2 regions of the Mesorhizobium sp. WSM4817 genome follow, and region 2 is predicted to be linked to the other one. Evidence: predicted binding sites of a transcription regulator. Region 2 holds the regulator's gene; the other holds the start of a gene.
What was found. Region 2 encodes PhoB, which activates phosphate uptake and scavenging genes when phosphate is short. Its sites were predicted from a motif close to TGTCATNNANCTGTCAT; they were not measured.
Positions count from the first base shown of each region.

Region 1: the regulator PhoB is predicted to act here: its motif matches at 5,788-5,804, upstream of AC0L2K_RS00200 (alkaline phosphatase D family protein).

Region 1 covers NZ_JBVVQQ010000001.1:45,506-56,553, reverse strand. The annotation lists gene AC0L2K_RS00235 (TPM domain-containing protein) at 1-828, shown strand; gene AC0L2K_RS00230 (TPM domain-containing protein) at 837-1,475, shown strand; gene AC0L2K_RS00225 (GNAT family N-acetyltransferase) at 1,592-2,098, shown strand; gene ppa (inorganic diphosphatase) at 2,210-2,743, shown strand; gene AC0L2K_RS00215 (hypothetical protein) at 2,992-3,585, opposite strand; gene AC0L2K_RS00210 (TetR/AcrR family transcriptional regulator) at 3,631-4,230, opposite strand; gene AC0L2K_RS00205 (MFS transporter) at 4,313-5,596, shown strand; gene AC0L2K_RS00200 (alkaline phosphatase D family protein) at 5,876-7,444, shown strand; gene AC0L2K_RS00195 (hypothetical protein) at 7,697-7,972, opposite strand; gene typA (translational GTPase TypA) at 8,173-10,002, shown strand; gene AC0L2K_RS00185 (LysE family translocator) at 10,303-10,917, shown strand; gene AC0L2K_RS00180 (YciI family protein) at 10,927-11,048, opposite strand, start outside.
Region 2 covers NZ_JBVVQQ010000018.1:131,497-142,544, reverse strand. The annotation lists gene AC0L2K_RS23385 (ATP-binding cassette domain-containing protein) at 1-500, opposite strand, end outside; gene AC0L2K_RS23380 (sugar ABC transporter permease) at 594-1,913, opposite strand; gene xylF (D-xylose ABC transporter substrate-binding protein) at 2,053-3,093, opposite strand; gene AC0L2K_RS23370 (ROK family protein) at 3,358-4,605, shown strand; gene phoB (phosphate regulon transcriptional regulator PhoB) at 4,872-5,561, opposite strand; gene phoU (phosphate signaling complex protein PhoU) at 5,578-6,285, opposite strand; gene pstB (phosphate ABC transporter ATP-binding protein PstB) at 6,321-7,136, opposite strand; gene pstA (phosphate ABC transporter permease PstA) at 7,149-8,762, opposite strand; gene pstC (phosphate ABC transporter permease subunit PstC) at 8,755-10,143, opposite strand; gene AC0L2K_RS23340 (PstS family phosphate ABC transporter substrate-binding protein) at 10,263-11,048, opposite strand, start outside.

The DNA.
Region 1 (11,048 bases), on a different contig from region 2:
GTGGGACGGAACGCAAGCCTTGCATTCCTGCCGGTTGCTCTAGCCTTTCTCTACTTAGCCCTCTTCCTCCCCCTCACCGCCCTTGCCGCCGAATTGCCTGCCCTGACCGGGCGGGTCGTCGACAATGCCGGCATCATCGACGCCGCAACCGAAGCGGCGCTGACCCGGAAGCTTGCGGATTTCGAGGCCAAGAGCTCTGACCAGATCGTCGTCGCGACGCTTCCTGGCCTCGACGGCGAGGAAATCGAGCCCTACGCCAACCGGCTGTTCCGCGCCTGGAAGCTCGGCCAGGCCGGCGAGGACAATGGCGTGCTTTTGCTGGTCGCCAAAGACGACCGCAAGATGCGCATTGAGGTCGGCTACGGGCTGGAAGGCACGCTTACCGACCTGCACACCAGGCTGATCATCGAAAACGACATGGTGCCGGCCTTCCGCGCCGGCGATTTCTCCGGCGGCATAATGAAGGCCGTCGACGACATGGTCATGGTGCTGGAAGGCAATCCGGAAGAGCTGGAAGCGCGCGGGACCCGCAACCAGCAGCCGCCATTCAACACCGACGATCTGTTCTTTGCGATCTTCATAAGCATCTGGGCGATCATCTTCTTCGGCAGCATCGCCGCCTCGATCCTGCCGCCGATCTTCGGCCGGAAACTCGGCCCCGGCCGCTATCGCTGGCTGGGCATGATTTTCGAGCCGGGCCGGCAATCTTCTGGCGGCTGGTCGTCCGGCGGGGGCGGCTGGTCGTCGGGCGGAGGAGGCTCAGGCGGTGGCGGGTTTTCGGGCGGCGGCGGCTCGTCCGGTGGCGGCGGATCTTCAGGAAGCTGGTGAGACACGACATGGCAACTCGACCGATCAGCCCCGAGGACCATGACCGCATCGCGAAAGCGATCCGCGTCGCCGAATCGAAGACCGACGGCGAAATCTACTGCGTGGTCGCCTATGCCAGCGACGGCTATTTCTTTCCGGCGGCCTTCATGGCGACGCTGGCGATGCTCGTCGTTAGCCTCGCCGTCAGCTACGGGCTGGAAGCGTGGTGGCTGTCGATCCGCTTGCCGCATTTCGTCATTGCCCAGCTTCTGGCGATGGCCTCGGTGCTTGTGCTGTTGTGGGCGCTGCCCGGCTTGCGCATCCATCTGGTGCCGAGACGGCTGCGCTACCAGGCCGCGCACGCCAATGCGATAAAGCAGTTCCTCGCCCGCAACGTCCACCGCACCACGGCGCGCACCGGCGTGCTGGTGTTCGTTTCGATCGCCGAGCACTACGCCGAAGTGATCGCCGACAGCGGCATCGACAGCCGTGTCGGCCAGCATGTCTGGGACGGCGTCGTCCGCGACCTTACCGCGCATGCCCGCGACCATCGTCTCGCCGACGGCTTTATCAAGGCGATCGAAGCGACGGGTGCGGTGCTGGCCGAGCATTTCCCGGTTTCTTCCGGCGACAGCAACGAACTCGACGATCATCTGGTCGAAATCTGAGTCGCTACGAACGGTTTTTTCAGCACTCAACGGCACGTCTATCGTCTGTGCGAAAGCTTGGGAGCGGCTGACCGGACTCTTGCAATCGGGCGATGCGGGTTTATGGTTAACCAATCATGAAGACGCTGAGCATCGACATCAGGAAAGCCGAGCCGCGCGACGCAGGCGCCATCGCCGACGTGCACCTGCTGGCTTGGCGCGGCGCCTACTCCGGCATCATCCCGCATCGCACGCTGACATCGATGATCAACCGCCGCGGCGCCGACTGGTGGGCGAACGCCATCCGCCGCGCCGCCACCGTCCTGGTTGTCGAGATCGGCGGCAAGGTTGCCGGCTACGCCACGATCGGCAAGAACCGCGCCCGCGAGCTCAAGCAGCAGGGCGAGATCTACGAACTTTACGTGCGCCCGGAATATCAGGGCATCGGGCTCGGCAGCCGGCTATTCTCGGCAGCACGGGCGCGACTGGCAGACCACGGGCTGAAAGGCATGGTGGTGTGGGCGCTGGAGGACAACCAGAACGCGCTCACCTTCTATGCCGGCGCCGGCGGCCGCGACGTCGCCGAGGGAGTCGAGGTTTTCGAGCAGAAGGCTCTGAAGAAGGTCGCCTTCGTCTGGGAATGACGGCTCGACACGCCTCTCGCCAGCACCCTCAGCCGATTTCAGTACCATTCGCCGCATTGCACCATGCGCCGCTGCCCGCTATCGGTTTCCAATCGAAAGAGGGACAAAGCCATGCGTATCGAAGCCATCGCCATCGGAAAGAACCCGCCGGAGGACATCAACGTCATCATCGAGGTGCCGATCGGCGGCGAGCCGATCAAGTACGAGATGGACAAGGAGGCCGGCACGCTGTTCGTCGACCGCTTCCTGCACACCTCGATGCGCTATCCCGGCAATTACGGCTTCGTGCCGCACACGCTGTCGGGTGACGGCGACCCGATCGACGTGCTGGTCTGCAACACGCGGGCGCTGGTGCCGGGCTGCGTCATCAATGTGCGGCCGATCGGCGTGCTGGTGATGGAAGACAATTCCGGCCTCGACGAAAAGATCATCGCGGTGCCTTCGCCCAAGCTGACGCTGCGCTACGAGAACGTCACCGAATACACGCACCTGCCCGACATCACCCGCCAGCAGGTGCAGCACTTCTTCGAGCACTACAAGGATCTCGAACCCGGCAAATGGGTCAAGATCGAGGGCTGGCACGATGCCGCCTACGCCAAGAAGATGATCGTCGAGGCGATCGAACGGGCCAAGGCAAGCAAGTAGTAGCCGAACGCCTGAAGTTGCGAGCAAACTGCTGGCGTAGCGCCGCCCCTCATCCGCCTGCCGGCACCTTCTCCCCGTGAACGGGGAGAAGCCCGCTGACCTCGACCTTGGCGCCCATTCAGCAACGGTGGTAATTGGCGAAACCATTGATGGCTGCGTCTTTCTCCCCGTCACTATACGGGGCGAAATGCCCGGCAGGGCAATGAGGGGCAGCGCTGACCGACGTTACTTTTCAATGCGACGCGCTCCTAATTGTCGACGCGGCCGAAAGCGGGCGCGTTGCCGATAACCACGCGCTTGTCCTTGCCGCAGGCAAAGGTCCGCGCCTTCTCGTCGGCGAGCTTGCGTGCCTGGTCGTTGGCGCCGGGGTTGCCGGTGGCCAGCACCAGGCCGACGGTGCAGCCTTCATAGGTCTCCGGCTGGGCGACCTTGGCGACGATCAGCACGTCGGTCGGCTTGTTCTCCACCTCGGGATTGCTGATCGAGCGCCGATGGATGACCGCAAACGGGACGGCGCGATCGCCGTTCGTCTCGATGCGCCACTCGAGTTTGGATGCGGCCGTGTTGAAGGCGACAAAACTTTCCCAGACTGCGGTCATGTCGCTGGGCGGAAAACCATAAAACAGCGATTCGCGGGCGTCGTCGTAGGCGATCAGCACCGGGTAGCCGCGATAGCCCGAACAGGCGAGACTGGCCCAGTCGCCGTCGCCTTCCTCCGCTTGCGCGTAGGTCACGCAGTCCTTCTTCCAGTCGAGATCGGTGTAGGCGCTGGAAATGTCGCCGGCCCGGGCAGGCTGGCAGAGGCCAGCGAGGGCAAGCGGGATCAGCAAAAGAGCACGCATCGCGGGCAACTCCGTTTCGGGGCTGCCGCACGGTATCGTTAATCGCTATTTCTTCAAGCTCGCTTCGATCAGCAGGTCGGCGTTGCGGGCCACGGACTTCGCCGGTCCGCCGGCCCCGAACAGTTGGCCACTGATGTAGGCGCCTTCGATCAGAAGCAGCAGCCCGTCGCCCAGCGTCTCGGCGTCGCCGGCACCCATCGCCGCCGCCATGGCGCGCAGGCGTCGGCGCAATTCCTGCTTGTTGGCCTCACTCACCACCCGGGCCGGATGGCCACGTTCGGGATATTCGACGGCCGCATTGGTCATGCCGCAGCCGCGATAGTCGGGCTTTTGCGTGCGCTTGCCGATGCGGGTCAGGAAGGCGGCGATCTGCGCGCGCGGATTGCCGGGATGGGCAGCCACCGCCGCGTCGAAGCGGGCCCAGAACTCGAGGTCGTATTGCCGCAGATAGGACGCGGCCAATTCGTCCTTGGAGGGAAAGCTGCGATAGAGGCTGGGCTTGGTGACGCCAGCGCGCCGCACGATCTCGTCGACGCCGATCGCCCTGATGCCTTGCCGGTAGAACAGGTCGCGGGCAACGCGAAGGATTTTTTCGCCCGCGCGGGGCCGCTCATCCGCTTTGATCGTTGGCTCAATGCTTTTCATTCTTGGACGTGCCGTTGCCTGCTTGACAATGTTACCGATCGGTACGTATGCTCCCATGCATTGAAACGTACCGGTCAGTAACATGATAGCTCGATCCCGCCCGTTTGGCCAGCGCTATGCTTTCGTCGTAGTGGCCGTCATTTTCCTGTGCCTGCTGATCGCGGCGGGCCTGCGGTCGGCGCCGGCCGTCATGATGCTGCCGCTGGAGGAGAGTTTCGGCTGGCGGCGCGATGTCGTCTCGCTCGCCGCGGCCATCGGCATCTTCCTCTACGGCCTGACCGGGCCGTTTGCCGCGGCACTGATGGAACGGATCGGGCTGCGCCGCACGCTGCTGGCGTCGCTGGTGCTGATGTCGGGCTCGACGGCGCTCAGCCTGTTGATGACCCAGCCCTGGCACCTGCTTCTCACATGGGGCGTATTCTCCGGCGTCGGTTCCGGCGCGGTCGCCACGGTGCTCGGCGCCACCATCGTCAATCGCTGGTTCAAGACCAATCGCGGCCTGGTGATGGGGCTGATGTCGGCCTCGGCCGCCACCGGCCTGCTGGTGTTCCTGCCGCTGCTCGCCGCGCTCGCGCAGTCGGGCGGCTGGAAGCCTGTCGCCATCGCCATTGCGGTCGCCACCGCCTGCCTGGTGCCGCTGGTCTGGCTGCTGGTGCCGGAACGGCCGTCCGCGATCGGCATGGTGCGCTACGGCGCGGACGTCGACGACGTGCCGCCGGTTCCGCCGGCCTCGCAGGGCAATTTCCTCACCCACACGCTCAGCACGCTGCGTCGTGCCGCCGGCACGCGGGTGTTCTGGTATCTGTTCGCCACTTTCTTCATCTGTGGCTTCACCACCAACGGACTGGTCGGAACGCACCTGATCGCGTTTTGCGGCGACATGGGCATCGGCCAGGTGCAAGCCGCCGGCCTGCTGTCGCTGATGGGCATCTTCGACCTGATCGGCACGACGCTGTCGGGCTGGCTCACCGACCGTTTCGACCCGCGCAAGCTGCTCGGCGTCTATTATGGCATCCGCGGCCTGTCGCTGATCTATCTGCCTTATTCCGGCTTTTCGTCGACCAGCCTGATCATCTTCGCCGTGCTCTACGGATTGGACTGGATCGCCACCGTGCCGCCGACGCTCAGGCTGTCGAACGAGGCGTTCGGCGACCGCAGCGGGCCGATCGTCTTCGGCTGGATCGTCGCCGGCCATCAGGTGGGTGCAGCGGCGGCCGCCTTCTTCGGCGGCACCATGCGTGAATTGCAGGGCAATTACGAACTTGCCTTCCTCATCGCCGGCATGACGGCAATAGCCGCAGCCTGCATCTCGCTGTTGATCAACACCAGCCGTCCGGCCTTCGAGCCGAACCCGCAGGCGGCTTGAGCTGTGACGGCCGAGCGCTAATCTCCCCCCTTGAGGGGGAGATGGCCGCGAAGCGGCCAGAGGGGGTCGGTCCGACCGGGCTCGGCCCCTTATCGCAGACGCAGGAGGTTGGCGCTCCACGCGACACGACCCCCTCTGTCGCCTTCGGCGACATCTCCCCCTCGAGGGGGGAGATTCGCCAGCCTGTTGATCGTCAGAAAACCTTCATGGTTTCGAGATGTGCGTGAAACATTGACGCTGGACCTTGGCGGCGATGTTTAAGCCATCCAGGAGACAGCCATGAACAAGATTTCGCGCCGCGCTTTTGTCACGTCGGCGAGCGCCGCCGGCCTCGTCGGCGTATCGGGCCTCGCGCTTCCCTATTATTCGCGCGCCAATCAGCGGCCCGCCTTCACCCATGGCATCCAGTCGGGCGATGTCGACGCAGCCAGTGGCGTGGTGTGGACGCGGACCGACCGCCCTTCGCGCGTCATGTTCGAAGTCTCGTCGACGGAGAATTTCGCCAATCCCTTGCGCCTTGCGCCGCTCGATACGTCGCCGGCCAGCGATTACACGGTAAAGCGGCTGCTCACCGACCTCACCTCCGACCAGGACATCTTCTACCGCATGGTCGCGGCCGATCTTGCCGACATCAACGCCGTCTCCGAGCCGATCGTCGGCCGCTTCCGCACGGCGCCGGCCTCGAAACGCGACATCCGCTTCGCCTGGTCGGGCGATACCGCCGGCCAGGGCTGGGGCATCGACGACACCGGCATGAAGACCTATGCCACGATCGGCAAGCATACGCCCGACTTCTTCCTGCATTCCGGCGACACCATCTATGCCGACGGCCCGATGAAGGACGAGGTCGAGCTGCCCGGCGGCAGCAAGTGGAAGAACAAGGTCCTCATCGACGAAAAGCGCAAGGTTGCCGAGACGCTGGACGAGTACCGCGGCCAGTGGAAGTACAACATGATGGATAAGAACGTGCTGGGGCTCAACGCCATCTGCCCGACCTTCTACCAGTGGGACGATCACGAGGTGGTCAACAACTGGTCGGATTCGAAGAACCTGAGCGCCGACGACCGCTACTCGGAAAAAAACATCCATGTGCTGGCGGCACGCGCGGCACGTGCCTTCCACGAGATGACGACGATCCGCTACGAGCCGTCGGAACCGGGCCGCGTCTATCGCAAGATCGCCTACGGGCCGCTGCTCGACGTGTTCTTCCTCGACATGCGCTCCTATCGCGGCGCCAACGGTCCTGGCATGCAGGATACGGTGACGCCGCAATCGCGCATCCTCGGCGAACAGCAGATGAAGTGGCTGAAGCGCGAACTGGCAAACTCCAACGCGACCTGGAAAATCATCGCCGCCGACATGCCGCTTGGTCTCGTCGTCTGGAACGACGCCACCAACAAGGCCGGCGCCGAGGCCGTCAGCAATGGCGACAATGGCCCGGCCAAGGGCCGCGAACTGGAAATTGCCGACCTCCTTCGCTACATAAAGAATGCCGGCATCACCAACACCGTCTGGCTGACCGCCGACGTGCACTACACGGCGGCGCATTACTACAATCCCGACAAGGCGCAGTTCCAGGACTTCAATCCGTTCTGGGAATTCGTCTCGGGTCCGCTCCATGCCGGCACCTATGGACCCAATGATTTCGACATGACCTTCGGCCCGGAGCTGAAATTCATCAAGGCGCCAACCGCCGAGCAGGGGCAGAACCTGCCACCCTCGGCCGGCCTGCAGTTCTTCGGCCTCGTCGACATCGATGGCGCCACTGAACAGATGACGGTACGGCTGATGGATCGCGACGACAATGAACTCTACAAGGTCACGCTCGACCCGGTGCATTCGGCGTGAGGGGACTGGGTTCAACAATGGCCAAAACGCAGGCGGGACAGCGCCCCCCTCTGTCCTGCCGGACATCTCCCCCACATGGGGGGAGATTGGCAGCTTGGGCGCTCCGCTCGCGCCTGCAACGTTGGAGGTTGGCGAAAGCGGCGGCGACGTCCGATCTCCCCCTTCGTGGGGGAGATGCCCGGCAGGGCAGAGGGGGGCGTGAAGGATCGCAGCGGAACGGTATCTCGGGATGACTACCGCCGTCGGCGGTCGTCAGTCTGGATAGCAAACGGTCGGAATATTGGGCCAAACAGCGCTGTCGCAGTTGGCGGCCTCCTGCCTTTGCTTGAAGGCGGCGCTGACCGGCCCGGTCACCACCGGGTCGACGCCATCGGGAGCGTCGGCAAACAACTGCTCCGCCGTTCGGGTGTCGGACGGCGGGGCAGGCTCCTTCGACGTCGCGGCCGACTGTGCCACGCCTGCCGCAAGCAGAACGGCGAGCGCAGCCCATGCAACGATTGGCCGGTATCTGATGCCCGTTTTGCTCATGAAATTTGAACTGTCCCGACCGTGAAAGGTTCCGCTTTGGTTAATAATTCAATTTCACACCAAGACGCTTAAGATTTGGTGACCATCTATTTGGTGGCACGCCTCCTCTTTCGCAATTGCGAAAAACCCTGTATGAGCCGCCCAACCGAAAGAGGCAGCGCCTTTTGGCCTGCTGCCTGCAACGCTCCCGAGACCACAACATGAAAATTCGTAATATCGCGATCATCGCGCACGTCGACCATGGGAAAACCACCCTCGTCGACCAGCTCCTGAAACAGTCCGGCTCGTTCCGCGACAACCAGCGCGTTGCCGAACGCGCCATGGATTCGAACGACCTCGAAAAGGAACGCGGCATCACCATCCTGGCCAAGGCGACCTCGGTCGACTGGAAGGACACCCGAATCAACATCGTCGACACCCCCGGCCACGCCGATTTCGGCGGTGAAGTCGAGCGCATCCTGTCGATGGTGGATTCAGCCATCGTGCTGGTCGACGCCGCCGAAGGGCCGATGCCGCAGACAAAATTCGTCGTCGGCAAGGCGCTCAAGGTCGGATTGAAGCCGATCGTCGTCATCAACAAGATCGACCGGCCGGACGCCCGCCACGTCGAGGTGGTCAACGAAGTGTTCGACTTGTTTGCAACGCTCGACGCGACCGACGAGCAGCTCGACTTCCCTATCCTTTACGGTTCGGGCCGCGACGGCTGGGTGTCGGAAAACCCCGAAGGTCCGAAGGACCAGGGTCTGGCGCCGCTGTTCGACCTCGTCATCAAGCATGTGCCGGCGCCGACCGTCCACCCCGGCCCGTTCCGGATGATCGGCACCATCCTGGAAGCCAATCCGTTCCTTGGCCGCATCATCACCGGCCGCATCGAATCCGGCACGCTGAAGTCCAACCAGGCGGTCAAGGTGCTGCATCATGACGGCACCCAGGTCGAAACCGGCCGTATCTCGAAGATCCTGGCTTTCCGCGGGCTCGAGCGCCAGCCGATCGACGAGGCGCAGGCGGGTGACATCGTCGCCATCGCCGGCCTGTCGAAGGGCACCGTCGCCGACACGTTCTGCGACCTGTCGGTGACCGAGCCGCTGCATGCGCAGCCGATCGATCCGCCGACCGTGACGATGTCGTTCCTCGTCAACGATAGCCCGCTGGCCGGCACCGAGGGCGACAAGGTGACCAGCCGCGTCATCCGCGACCGCCTGCTGCGCGAGGCCGAAGGCAATGTCGCGCTGAAAATCGAGGAATCGCCTGACAAGGATTCGTTTTTCGTCTCCGGCCGCGGCGAATTGCAGCTTGCCGTGCTGATCGAGACGATGCGCCGCGAAGGGTTCGAGATTGCCGTGTCGCGGCCGCGCGTCGTCATGCAGAAGGGCGAGAACGGCGAGTTGCTCGAGCCGGTCGAGGAAGTCGTCATCGACGTCGACGAAGAGCATGCCGGCGTCGTCGTGCAAAAAATGTCGGAGCGCAAGGCCGAGATGGTCGAATTGCGCGCGTCGGGCGGCAACCGCCAGCGTATCGTCTTCCACGCGCCGACGCGCGGCCTGATCGGCTACCAGTCGGAACTGCTGACCGACACCCGCGGCACAGCAGTCATGAACCGGCTGTTCCATGCCTACGAGCCTTACAAGGGCGAGCTGCCGGGCCGCACCAATGGCGTGCTGATCTCCAACGAGCAGGGTGAATCAGTGGCCTATGCGATGTGGAACCTGGAAGACCGCGGCCCGATGGTCATCGATCCGGGCGTCAAGGTCTATCAGGGCATGATCATCGGCATCCATTCACGCGACAACGACCTCGAAGTGAACGTGCTGAAGGGCAAGAAGCTGACCAACATCCGCGCTGCCGGCAAGGATGAGGCGGTGAAGCTGACGCCGCCGATCCGCATGACGCTGGAACGCGCGCTGGCCTGGATCCAGGACGACGAGCTGGTCGAAGTGACGCCGAAGACCATTCGTCTGCGCAAGCTCTATCTCGACCCGAACGAGCGCAAGCGTTTTGAGAAATCGGCGAAAGTGGTCGGCGCGGCGTAAGGCGACGTCTCATTGAAGGGGTCGGCGCTGCCCCTCATCCGCCTGCCGGCACCTTCTCCCCGTGAACGGGGAGAAGACCGCTGAGCGCACCCTCGGCGTTCATTTCTTGCAACGCTGGTAATTGGCGGAACCGTCGATGACAGCGCCCTTCTCCCCGTTGACGGGGAGAAGATGGCGGCAACCAGATGAGGGGCAGCGCCGACGCCTGTTCAGAGGGCAAAGTTCTCTGCAAGCTGCAGGGGGTGCCAAACCGCCGCTGATCCGGTATCCTTGGGCTCTCTGACGCTCGAAGGCACTCACATGCACGTCACCTCGCTTTTGATCTTCGCCGCCGCCCTTTTCGTCGCCGCGGGCTCGCCCGGCCCCTCGATTGCCGCCCTGGTGGCGCGGGTTATCGCAAAGGGCTTTCGCGACGTGTTTCCATTCCTGCTCGCCATGTGGATCGGCGAGGCCATCTGGCTGTCGCTGGCGGTGTTCGGGCTGGCGGTGGTGGCGCAGACCTTCCATCTTGCCTTCGTCGTGCTGAAATGGGTCGGCGTCGCCTATCTCGCCTACCTCGCCTGGAAGATGTGGACGGCCCCGGTCGAGGCGCGCGAAGGCGAGATGCCGCGCGAGGAGTCGGCCGTCAAACTGTTCTTTGCCGGCATGGCGGTGACGCTCGGCAATCCCAAGATCATGATGTTCTACCTGGCGCTGCTGCCGACCATCATCGATCTCGCCTCAGTGACGGTCGTCGGCTGGATCGAGCTGACGCTGACCATGGCCGTGGTTCTGGTCGCCATCGATCTGGCCTGGGTGCTGGCGGCAGCGCAGGCGCGAAAACTCTTGAAGAGCAGGCGGGCGATGAAGATCGCCAACCGCGTCAGCGCCACCACCATGGCCGGTGCCGCGGCGGCGATTGCGGCTCGATCCTGAGCCGGTGCGTCAGCCCATTTCGATGATCGGCGCGATCTCGACGCTGAAACCCGGGTCCTTCAGGATAGGACAATCCTTGGCCTTGGCGACGGCATCGTCGATGTCGTTCGCTTCGATGATTGTGTAACCAG
Region 2 (11,048 bases):
GCGTTGAACAGGATGGCGCGCGCGATCGCCACCGACTGCCGCTGGCCGCCCGAAAGCTTGACCACCGGCTCCTTGAATCGCTGGAAGCGGGGATTGAGCCTGCCCATCACGTTGCGCGCCTCGGCCTCCATGGCGCCATCGTCGAGCGTGCCCCAGCCGGTCATCAGCTCGCGGCCGAGGAACAGGTTGGCGGCGGCGTCGACATTGTCGGCGAGCGCCAGCGTCTGGTAGATCGTCTCGATGCCGTATTTCTTGGCGTCGCGCGGATTGGCGATCGAAGCCTCCTCGCCATTGACGAAGATTTGGCCCGAATCGCGCTTGTAGGCGCCGGACAGGATCTTGATCAGCGTCGACTTTCCCGCACCGTTGTGGCCGAGCAGCGCCACGACCTCGCCCGGGAAAAGGTCGATCGACGCATCGTCGACGGCGCGAATGCCGCCGAAGGCAATCGAGATGTTGCGCATGTCGATCAGTGGCGTGGGAGCAGTCGTGTCAGCCATGATCGTTCCTTTCCATGGTTTTGCCGAGCATGATGCTGGACCGAAACGGATGTCCACTTTTCGCTGACGCGGACCTTCGGCTCGGGATCATGCTCAGACCCGCTTGCGGTAGACTGTGTCGAGCCAGACGGCGACGACCAGCACGGCGCCGACGACGACGCTCTGAAGCGGCGAATCGATGCCGAGCAACACCATGCCGGACTGCAGCGACTGCATCAGAAGCGCGCCCAGCATGGCGCCGAGCACCGTGCCGGAGCCGCCGGCCAGCGACGTGCCGCCGATGACGGCTGCTGCGATGACCAAGAGTTCGTCCAGCGTGCCCAGCGCATTGGTCGCCGCATTGAGGCGGGCCGAAGCAATTGCCGCGCTGATCGCGGCCAGAACGCCCATGATCATGAACACTTTCATGGTCACCCAGCGCGTGTTGATGCCGGCGAGTTCCGCCGCTTCCGGGTTGCCGCCGATGGCAAAGACGTAGCGGCCGAAACGGGTGCGCCGGGTGATGAAGGTCATGACGATGCCGACTGCGACCGCGATCAGCACCGGTATGGCGATGCCATGGGCGATGAACAGCCCGCCTTCGGGGATGGTGATGCCGTTCCGCTGGGCGTATTGGCGCACGATGCCGATCGGCCAGGGATAGGAATTGGCGATCCAGACGGCGCCGAGGATGGCGGCGCAGGCGACAACACCAAGCAGGCTCTCCGCCCAGACCGGGCGCAACGGAAACTTGAAGCGCTTGCGCTGCGACCGGCCGTTGAGCAGCATCAAGGCGACGGCCACACAGGCGAGAATGCCGACGATCCAGCTCGCGGTCGCCCCGATCGAGCCACGCGGCCCGCCACCCATGAGTTGGAAGGTGGCATCGAGCGGCGCGACGGTGCGCCCGCTCGTCATCAGCCACGCCATGCCGCGCCAGATCAGCAGGCCGCCCAGCGTCACGATGAAGGCCGGAACCTCGAGATAGGCGATGATGAAGCCCTGAAGCGCGCCGATCATGAGGCCGAGCACCACGCCGGCAGCCAGTGCGATGACCCATATCCAGGGATTTCCAAGCTGGAATCCCATGACGCGGATGAGGAATTCTGCCTGCGCAACGCCCATCACCATGCCGATGACGCCTTCGACGGAGCCGACCGAAAGATCGATGTTGCGCATCACGATGACCAGCACCATGCCGGTCGCCATGATCGCGACCGAGGAAGTCTGCACCGACAGGTTCCAGAGATTGCGCGGCGTGAGGAAAAGCCCACCCGACAGGATGTGGATTCCAACCCAGATGATCAGCAGCGCGCCGACCATGCCGAGCATGCGTATGTCGAGCTCGGTTGCCTTGAGGAAGCGGCCGAAGGGGCTGAGCTCGGATTCACGCGCCCGGTCAGCAACCGGCGTGTTGGAAATCGTGTCGGTCATGATGTCCTCCCACCGTTGCCGTCTGCCGCGGATGCCGGAAGCAGCTTAGAAATTACCCGCGAGACGCGGAAAAACAACTCTTTTGAAAAAACGCCGCGGCGTGAAGCCGCGGCGTTTCAAGTTTTTTGGCGAAGGCGGATCAGTTGCAGACCGGGACGGTGCCCGCCGCCACGCCGGCGCAGACCTCTTCCTGCTTGATCCAGCCGGCGTCGATGACGACGTTGAGATTGTCCCTGGTGATGGCAATCGGCGTCAGGAACAGCGACTTGACGACATTGCCGCCCGGCGTGGTGAAATCCTTGACACCGGCAATGTCTGTCATCGGCTTGCCGTCGGCCAGCTGCGAGGCGATCTCGGCGGCGTTCTTGCCGAGCTCGCGCGCGTCTTTCCACACCGATACGGTCTGTGTGCCGAGCGCGATACGGTTCAGCGCGGCATGGTCGCCGTCCTGGCCCGAAACCGGGACGGATCCGGCCAGGCCTTGCGCCGTCAGCGCCGCGACGACGCCACCGGCGGTGCCGTCATTGGCGGCAACCACCGCATCGACCTTGTTGTCGTTGGCGGTCAGGAACTGTTCCATGTTCTTCTGGGCGTTGGCGGGAAGCCAGCCGTCCGTATAAGCCTCGCCGACATTCTTGATCTTGCCGCTGTCGATGGCATCCTTGAGCACTTCCATGGAGCCGGCGAACAGGAAATCGGCATTAGGGTCGGCGCCCGAGCCCTTGATGAAGACGTAATTGCCTTCCGGCGCCACCTTGAACACTTCGCGGGCCTGCATGCGGCCGACTTCCTGGTTGTCGAAGGTCAGATAGAAGACGTCCTTGTTCTCGATCAGCCGGTCATAGCCGACGACCGGAATGCCTTCGTCCAGCGCCTTCTGCACCGCCGGACCGATGGCCGAGGCATCCTGCGCAAGGATAATCAGCGCGTTGGCGCCCTGCGAGATCAGGCTTTCGACGTCGGTCAGCTGCTTGCCGGGATTGGACTGTGCGTCAGCGGAGATATATTTATCGCCGGCGGCCTCGATCGCCGCCTTCATGGCGGCTTCGTCGGTCTTCCAACGCTCTTCCTGGAAGTTCGACCACGAAACGCCAATGACCTTGTCCTTGGCCTGCGCGGCCGACGCGAGCGTCAGCGACATGGCGACCCCCGCCAGAATGGCGGCTGCGAATCTCTTCATGATATTCCTCCCTGCGCCGCGTAGGGCGCGACCAACTGGCCCGAAGGCCGGCACAAAGGCTCTATTTTTTTCGAGCCTCGAAAAAATACTGGTCCAAGGCCGAAGCACTGTCAACACATTTCTGATGGATTTTGACGTCCTGTCGAGATTTTTTCGAGGCTCGGAATAAATAATGACAGCCCCTTTTGCTTCTGCCAGTATTTGTCCGACATACCGACGGCTTCCGATTCATGAGCGGCCGCGGCAATGAGGAGGAAACAAAAAATGTCGGTGGGAATCCGTCATGACGATCTGCGCCGGCGCAACCGGGCGATGGTGATTTCGGCCGTGCGCCGGGCAGGCCAGCCGTCGCGGACCGAGATCGCCGCGACCACCGGCCTCAGCCATTCGACCATATCGGCGATCTCTGCCGACCTGATCCAGGAAGGCATCCTGGCCGAGAGCAAGGCGAGCGAGACGGTTTCGCTGAAACGCGGCCGGCCGCAGGTCGGCCTCAGCCTCAATCCGCAAGCCGCTGCGGTGTTGGCCGTCGTGTTGTCGCTGAATTTCCTGTCGGTCGCCGTCATCGATTATGCCGGACAAGTGGTCGCCGAGGAACAGCGCCGGCTGGACACGCTGACCATGTCGCGTGACGCGCTGATCGACGAATGTGTCGCCATCGTCCGGCGCCGGCTCGAAGATCCCGACCTCGATGTCCAAAGCGTCGCCCGCATCGCGCTGGCGATCCAGGGCATCACCGATTCCCACGCGCGCGCCATGTTGTGGTCGCCGATCACGCCGCAGACGAACATCGCCTTCGCCGACATTCTGGAACGCGAGTTCGGCATCCCGGCCATCATGGAGAACGACTGCAACATGATGGCCGTGGCGCTGCGCTGGCGCCACCCGGATCGCTACCGCGACGATTTCATCGCCATCCTGCTCTCGCACGGCATCGGTATGGGGCTGGTGCTGAAGGGCGAGCTGTTCACCGGCACCCACTCCTCAGGCGGCGAATTCGGCCACATGATCCATCGGCCGGGCGGCGCGCTTTGCCGCTGCGGGCGGCGCGGCTGCGTCGAGGCTTATGCCGGCAACTACGCCATCTGGCGCAACGCAAGGCTGTTGAGCGAGAACGCCGAGCCGGTCGCCGATGTCAGCGACGCCGACATGCGGGCCTTGGCGGCCCGGGCGCGCGAGATGGACGGACCGGAGCGCGAAGCCTACCGCAAGGCCGGCGAGGCGCTCGGCTTCGGGCTCGGCAGCCTGTTTGCGCTGATCGATCCGGCGCCGGTGGCCATGGTCGGCGCCAGCGCTGCCGCCTTCGACCTGATCGAGCCGGCCCTGCGCGAGGCCATCGCCCAGACCGCCGGCGGCCAGCATTCGGGTTCGATTTCCTTCGACACCGAGCCGAACGAGCTGCCGCTGATACGCGAAGGCTGCGCCATGCGGGCGCTAAGCTTCGTCGATCAGGAGATTTTCGCGCCGAGCATCCAGGCACGAGCCGGCTCGGTCGGAAAGAACGTGGCTTGAAGGATTCCCGGGTCGCGACTTGGGGTGTGTTGAGATTCAGGTCAGGCCGAGTCGAGAATGGTGGGTTCCGAGAACCGGAGCGGAGCGTACTTTTGGGTACGTGAGCCCGCGCATGACCCCGAAATCGAGATCGATTTCGGAAAGGTCGTGCGCAAAATCAAAGTTCTACAGCGTCCTTTGCGTGCCCAACAGGGTGCGCGGCGCTGTAGGTAAGCGCAGGTATCAGCCGTTCGCAGGCCGGCATCACCTGAATATCAGCACATCCCCTAGTCTTCCCTGATCGCATAGCCCGCGCCGCGGATGGTGCGGATGACATCGGGCATGCGACCATTGTTGACCGCCTTGCGCAACCGGCCGACATGGACGTCCACCGTGCGCTCGTCGATGTAGATCGTCTCGCCCCAGACATTGTCGAGCAACTGGCTGCGCGAGAAGACCCGGCCCGGGTGGCGCATCATGAATTCGAGCAGCCGGAATTCGGTCGGCCCGAGCCGGATCTCGCTCTTCTTGCGATAGACCCTGTGCGATTCACGATCGAGCATGATGTCGCCGACCTTGAGCACGCTGGACAGCACTTCGGGCTTGGCGCGGCGCAGCAGCGCCTTGACCCTGGCCATGAATTCCGGTGTCGAGAACGGCTTGACCAGATAGTCGTCGGCTCCGGTCGAAAGGCCGCGCACCCGGTCGCTCTCCTCGCCGCGCGCGGTCAGCATGATGATCGGCAGCCGCTCGGTTTCGGGGCGCACCCGAAGGCGCCGGCAAAGCTCGATGCCGGAAACCGCCGGCACCATCCAGTCGAGCACCAAAAGATCGGGCACGTTTTCCTGCAGCCGGATTTCGGCCTCGTCGCCGCGCGTCACCACCTCGACCTGATAGCCTTCGGATTCAAGATTGTAACGGAGGAGGACGCCCAGCGGCTCTTCATCCTCCACCACCATGATGCGCGGCGCGATCATCGGCCGGTTACTCCTGTCATGTCGCCGGCGCCGACATCGTCGTTTCGTCGAGCTTCGGGCGGTCCGCCGGCAATTGCTGCCCGGTCACGACAAAGTAGGCGTTTTCGGCGATGTTGGTGACGTGATCGCCGATACGCTCGAGATTCTTGGCGCAGAACAGAAGGTGCGTGCACGCGGTGATGTTGCGCGGATCCTCCATCATGTAGGTCAGGAGCTCGCGAAAAACCGCCGTGTATTTCACGTCGATCTTCTGGTCGTCGGCGCGCAGTTCCTTCAACGCGCCGGCATCGCGCGACACATAGTGCTCGACCACGCCGCGCAGCTGCACAAGAACGAGGTCCGCCATCGCGTCGATACCGTGCGACAGATTACGCGGCGTCGCGCTCTGCCCGACTGCGCTGACCCGCTTGGCTATGTTCTTGGCCAGATCGCCGATGCGCTCGAGATCGCCCGCCATGCGGATTGCGCCAACCACGGCGCGCAGATCCTGCGCCATCGGCTGCCGCTTGGCGATCAGCGTGATGGCGCTGTCATCGAGTTCGCGCTGCCGCGCATCCATGATGGCGTCGTCCGAGACGACGCGCTGCGCCATCGCATTGTCCGACGCAAGCAGCGCGCGGATCGAGGCCGCTACCATTGCGGCGGCGAGCTCGTCCATGTCGCGGATCAGCCTGTCGATGTGCTCCAGTTCCTCGTCGAAAGATGCGACGGTGTGTTCACCCATGGTGCTGTCCTCGTGTTCGAAATTCGCCGGACCGCTCAGCCGAACCGGCCGGTGATGTAGTCCTGGGTGCGCTTGTCGTCGGGGTTGGTGAACATCTTGTCGGTCGCGCCCTCCTCGACCAGATACCCGAGATGGAACATCGCCGTGCGTTGCGACACGCGCGCCGCCTGCTGCATCGAATGGGTGACGATGACGATCGTATAATTCTGGCGCAGTTCGTCGATCAGTTCCTCGACGCGGGCGGTGGCGATTGGATCGAGCGCCGAACAGGGCTCGTCCATCAGGATCACTTCCGGCGACACGGCGATGGCGCGCGCAATGCACAGACGCTGCTGCTGTCCGCCGGACAGACCGGTTCCCGACTCGAGTAGGCGATCCTTGACCTCGTTAAACAGGCCGGCCTTCTTCAGGCTCGATTCGACGATGCCGTCCAACTCGGCCTTGGTCCTGGCCAGGCCGTGAATGCGCGGACCATAGGCGACGTTTTCGTAGATCGACTTCGGAAACGGGTTCGGCTTCTGGAATACCATGCCGACGCGAGCTCGCAGCTCGACGACATCGATTTTCGGATCGTAGACGTCCTCGCCGTCGAGCGTGATCTTGCCGCTCACCCGCGCGATATCGATGGTGTCGTTCATTCGGTTCAGGCAACGCAGGAACGTCGACTTGCCGCAGCCCGATGGCCCGATCAACGCCGTCACCTGATGCTCGCGGACATCGAGATCGACGTCGAACAGAGCTCGCTTCTCGCCGTAGTGAACAGAGACCTTTTCGCCCTTCATCTTGATCGAAGGGGCGTTGGTTGCGCTGCTCAGTTTCTGCTCGACGCCGGCTTCCGTCATGATGTTCATATCCTCTACTCCTTACCAGCGCCGCTCGAAGCGCCTGCGCAGTATCACCGCGATGGCATTCATGATGACCAAAAACACCAGCAAAATCAAAATCGCCGCCGAAGTCTTCTGCTGGAACCCCGCTTCCGGGAAATCCGCCCACATGAAAATCTGCACCGGCAGGATCGTCGCGGGATCGGTGAAGCCGCCGGGAATGTCGACGATGAAGGCGACCATGCCGATCATCAGCAACGGCGCGGTTTCGCCGAGCGCATGCGCCATTCCGAGGATGGTGCCGGTCATGATGCCCGGCATCGCCAGTGGCAGGACGTGATGGAATACGGTCTGGACCTTGGACGCTCCGATGCCAAGCGCCGCCTCGCGGATCGAAGGCGGCACGGCGCGCAGCGAAGCGCGCGAGGCGATAATGATGATCGGCAGGGTCATCAGCGCCAGCACCATGCCGCCGACCACCGGGGCTGAGCGCGGCATGCCGAAGAAATTCAGGAATACGGCAAGTCCAAGCAGGCCGAAGACGATCGAAGGCACCGCCGCCAGATTGTTGATATTCACTTCGATCATCGTCGTCAGCCGGTTCTTGGGCGCAAATTCCTCAAGATAGATCGCCGCTGAAACGCCGATCGGGAAGGCGATTGCGAGGGTTACGATCATGGTCAGGAACGATCCGACGACCGCGCCCCAGACACCAGCCAATTCCGGCTCGCGGCTTGCGCCGGTGAAGAAGAAGATCGAGTTGAACCGGCTTTCGATCAGGCCGGCGCTCTTCAGCGTGTCGAGCCAGACGATCACCTTGTCCGAAATCTTTCGCGATGCTTCCGGCGTCTCGATGACGCGCAGGAATGCCTGGCCGCTCGCGGCGGGCGCCGTGCTGTCCAGCGCCTCGATCACCGTGCCTTTTGCGATCACCGTGCCGTTGGCCGCAGACGACAGCGAGGTCAGCTTGACCGTGCCGCCATTGAACGCGACCAGCAGCGACGACGCGCCGCTCGTCAGCGTAAACATGCCGTTTTCGCCCTCGGTCGCACCATGGCCGCGCGCCAGCGCCAGCATGGCATCGTCGCCGAAGGTCAGATCGATGTCGCCGCTGGTTTCCGAAGGCGTGACGCTTGTCGAAATCGCTTCGTCCGAACCGACGTCGGCAAGCAAACCCTTGAGATAGAGGTCGGCAAAATCGTCAAGTGGAACCGCATAGTCCACCGTTCCTCCGAGCATCCCCGGATCAGCCGCAATATCCTTGCGCAGGAACACGCCTGTGCCGGTGGAAATCAGCCCGCGCAGAAGGCGCTTGTCCTGGCGGCTCTTCACATCCGGAAATTTTGCCGTAAGCGCTTCCTGAGCGATGGCGTCGTAGTTCACTTCGTCGAGTTTCGCCGGGTCGACCTTGGCCGCTGAAAGATCGATCGGCAGCGTCACATAGTTCTGCCGCAGCGCCGGAATCGCCTGCGTGACGATCGTCGACAGGAGCAGCACAAGGAACAAGCCGGCCAACGCGACAGCTGCAGCGCCAAGCCATTTGAACCATTTTTCCGTGCGGTAGCGGCCCTTCAGCCGCGCCTTCGCGGCATCGTCGGTATGAACGCTGACCGGCCGTCCGACGGCGCCGAATGACGAGATCGCATCAGTCATATTGCTCTCGGTATTTCTGGACGACGCGCAAAGCCACGATGTTGAGGGTAAGCGTGATGCAGAACAGCACCAGGCCGAGTGCGAAGGCTGCAAGCGTCTTGGCGCTGTCGAACTCCTGATCGCCCACAAGCAGTGTCACGATCTGCACGGTCACGGTGGTGACCGCTTCGAGCGGGTTTGCCGTGAGGTTTGCCGCCAGCCCCGCCGCCATGACCACGATCATCGTTTCGCCGATTGCGCGGCTGACGGCAAGCAGCATCGCCGAAACGATGCCCGGAAGGGCAGCGGGAAGGACCACCTTGCGGATGGTTTCCGACTTGGTCGCGCCGAGGCCGGCAGAACCGTCTCTCAGGGATTGCGGAACGGCGTTGATCACATCGTCGGAAAGCGAGGAAACGAAGGGAATGATCATGATACCCATGACCACGCCTGCGGCGAGCGCGGATTCAGACGCGACGTTGAGGCCCAGGCTTTCGCCGATACCGCGGAAGTAGGGCGCAACCGTCAGCGCGGCGAAGAAGCCGTAGACGACGGTCGGAATGCCGGCGAGGATTTCCAGAACCGGCTTTGCGACCGCGCGGACGCTTTTGGAGGCGTAATCCGAAAGGTAGATCGCAGCCATCAGCCCGATAGGCGCAGCCACCAGCATGGCGATGAAGGTGATGAGCAACGTGCCGGCAAAGAGCGGCACCATGCCAAAAATGTCCTCGTTGACCGCCCCGGCCTCCGCTCCCGCGCCGGTGAAGGCGCTCTGCGGCGACCAATGCGTGCCGAACAGGAACTTGTAGAACGGCACCTGTTGGAAGAACCGCAGCGACTCGAAGATCAGCGACAGGACGATGCCGATCGTCGTCAGGATCGCGACCACCGAACAGGCGATCAAGAAAGCGCGAAGAACGCGCTCGACCACGTGGCGCGCCCGGTAGGCCTGTGCGATGCGTGAATAGGCCCAGTAAAATCCGGACGCGGAAAGCACGAGTGCGACGGTCCAGATGATCCAGGTGCTGGTCGCATGGACCGATTTGTAGAGGGCGGCGGCCGCCTCTTTCGTCGGATCGGCAAAGCCGACAAGCCCGCCAAAGGCCATCGCGCGAGCGTCGCGGATGAAAGCTTCGACCTGCGGGACGCCCATTCCCGACAACTCGGAGGAGAAGCGGTCGGTAACGATCGACGATTCAATTCCTGGCGTTACCAGCGACCACAACACGATCGCAAGCAGCGCGGGACCGGCGGCAAAAAGCGCCAGAAACATGCCATGCTGGCCAGGCAGCGAATGCAGTCGCGCGACGTCGCCATTGACACTGGCAATGGCGCGGGTCCGGCCGATCCAATAGGCCGCCGCGGCCAGAACCACCAGAAGAACAACGAGATAACCGACCATGATTCGGGACGTCCCCTCGACCGCCGGTCATTCACCGGCTCAAAGCACGGGACCTATGGTCCCGCGCTTTGTGCTTTAGGATATGAGGGGTCAGAGCGGTAGGCTCGGACCCCGAAACATCAGGAGCCCATGCCCTTCAGGGCCTTGGCGTTTTCGGCCGACTTGGCGCGCTCGGCGTCCGGCAGCGGGATCAGGCCCTTGTCGGCCAGATAACCATCAGGACCCCATGCAGCATCCGAGGTGTACTCGGCGATGAACTCCTGCATGCCGGGGATGACACCGACATGCTCTTTTTTGGCATAGACAAAGAGCGAGCGGGAAACGCCGTAATCGCCGGATGCGATGTTCTCGAAAGTCGGCTCGACGCCATCGACCTTGTGGCCCTGCAGCTTGTCGGCGTTCTGGTCAAGGAACGAGAAGCCAAAGACGCCGAAGGCATTGGGGTTGGCTTCCAGCTTCTGGACGATCAGATTGTCGTTTTCGCCGGCCTCGACAAAAGCGCCGTCTTCGCGGATCTCGCCGCAGCCCTTTTCATTAGCCGCCTTCACTTCTTCCTGGCAGGCCGCATCCATGACGAGCTCGACGAATGCATCGCGCGTGCCGGAAGTCGGCGGCGGGCCAAGCACCTCGATCTTTGTCGCGGGAAGCGATGCATCGACATCCGACCAGTTCTTGTAGGGGTTGGGGACGACCTTGCCGTCAACAGCGACGTTCTTGGCGAGCGCCTTGAAAACCTGTTCCTTGGTCAGATCGACGACAGTCCCTGCCTTCGAGTTGGCCAGTACGATGCCGTCGAAGCCGACCTTGATCTCGACCGGCGTCACGCCGTTTGCCTTGCAGGTTTTAAGCTCGCTATCCTTGATGGCGCGCGAGGCATTGGTGAAGTCGGCGGTATTTTCGCCGAC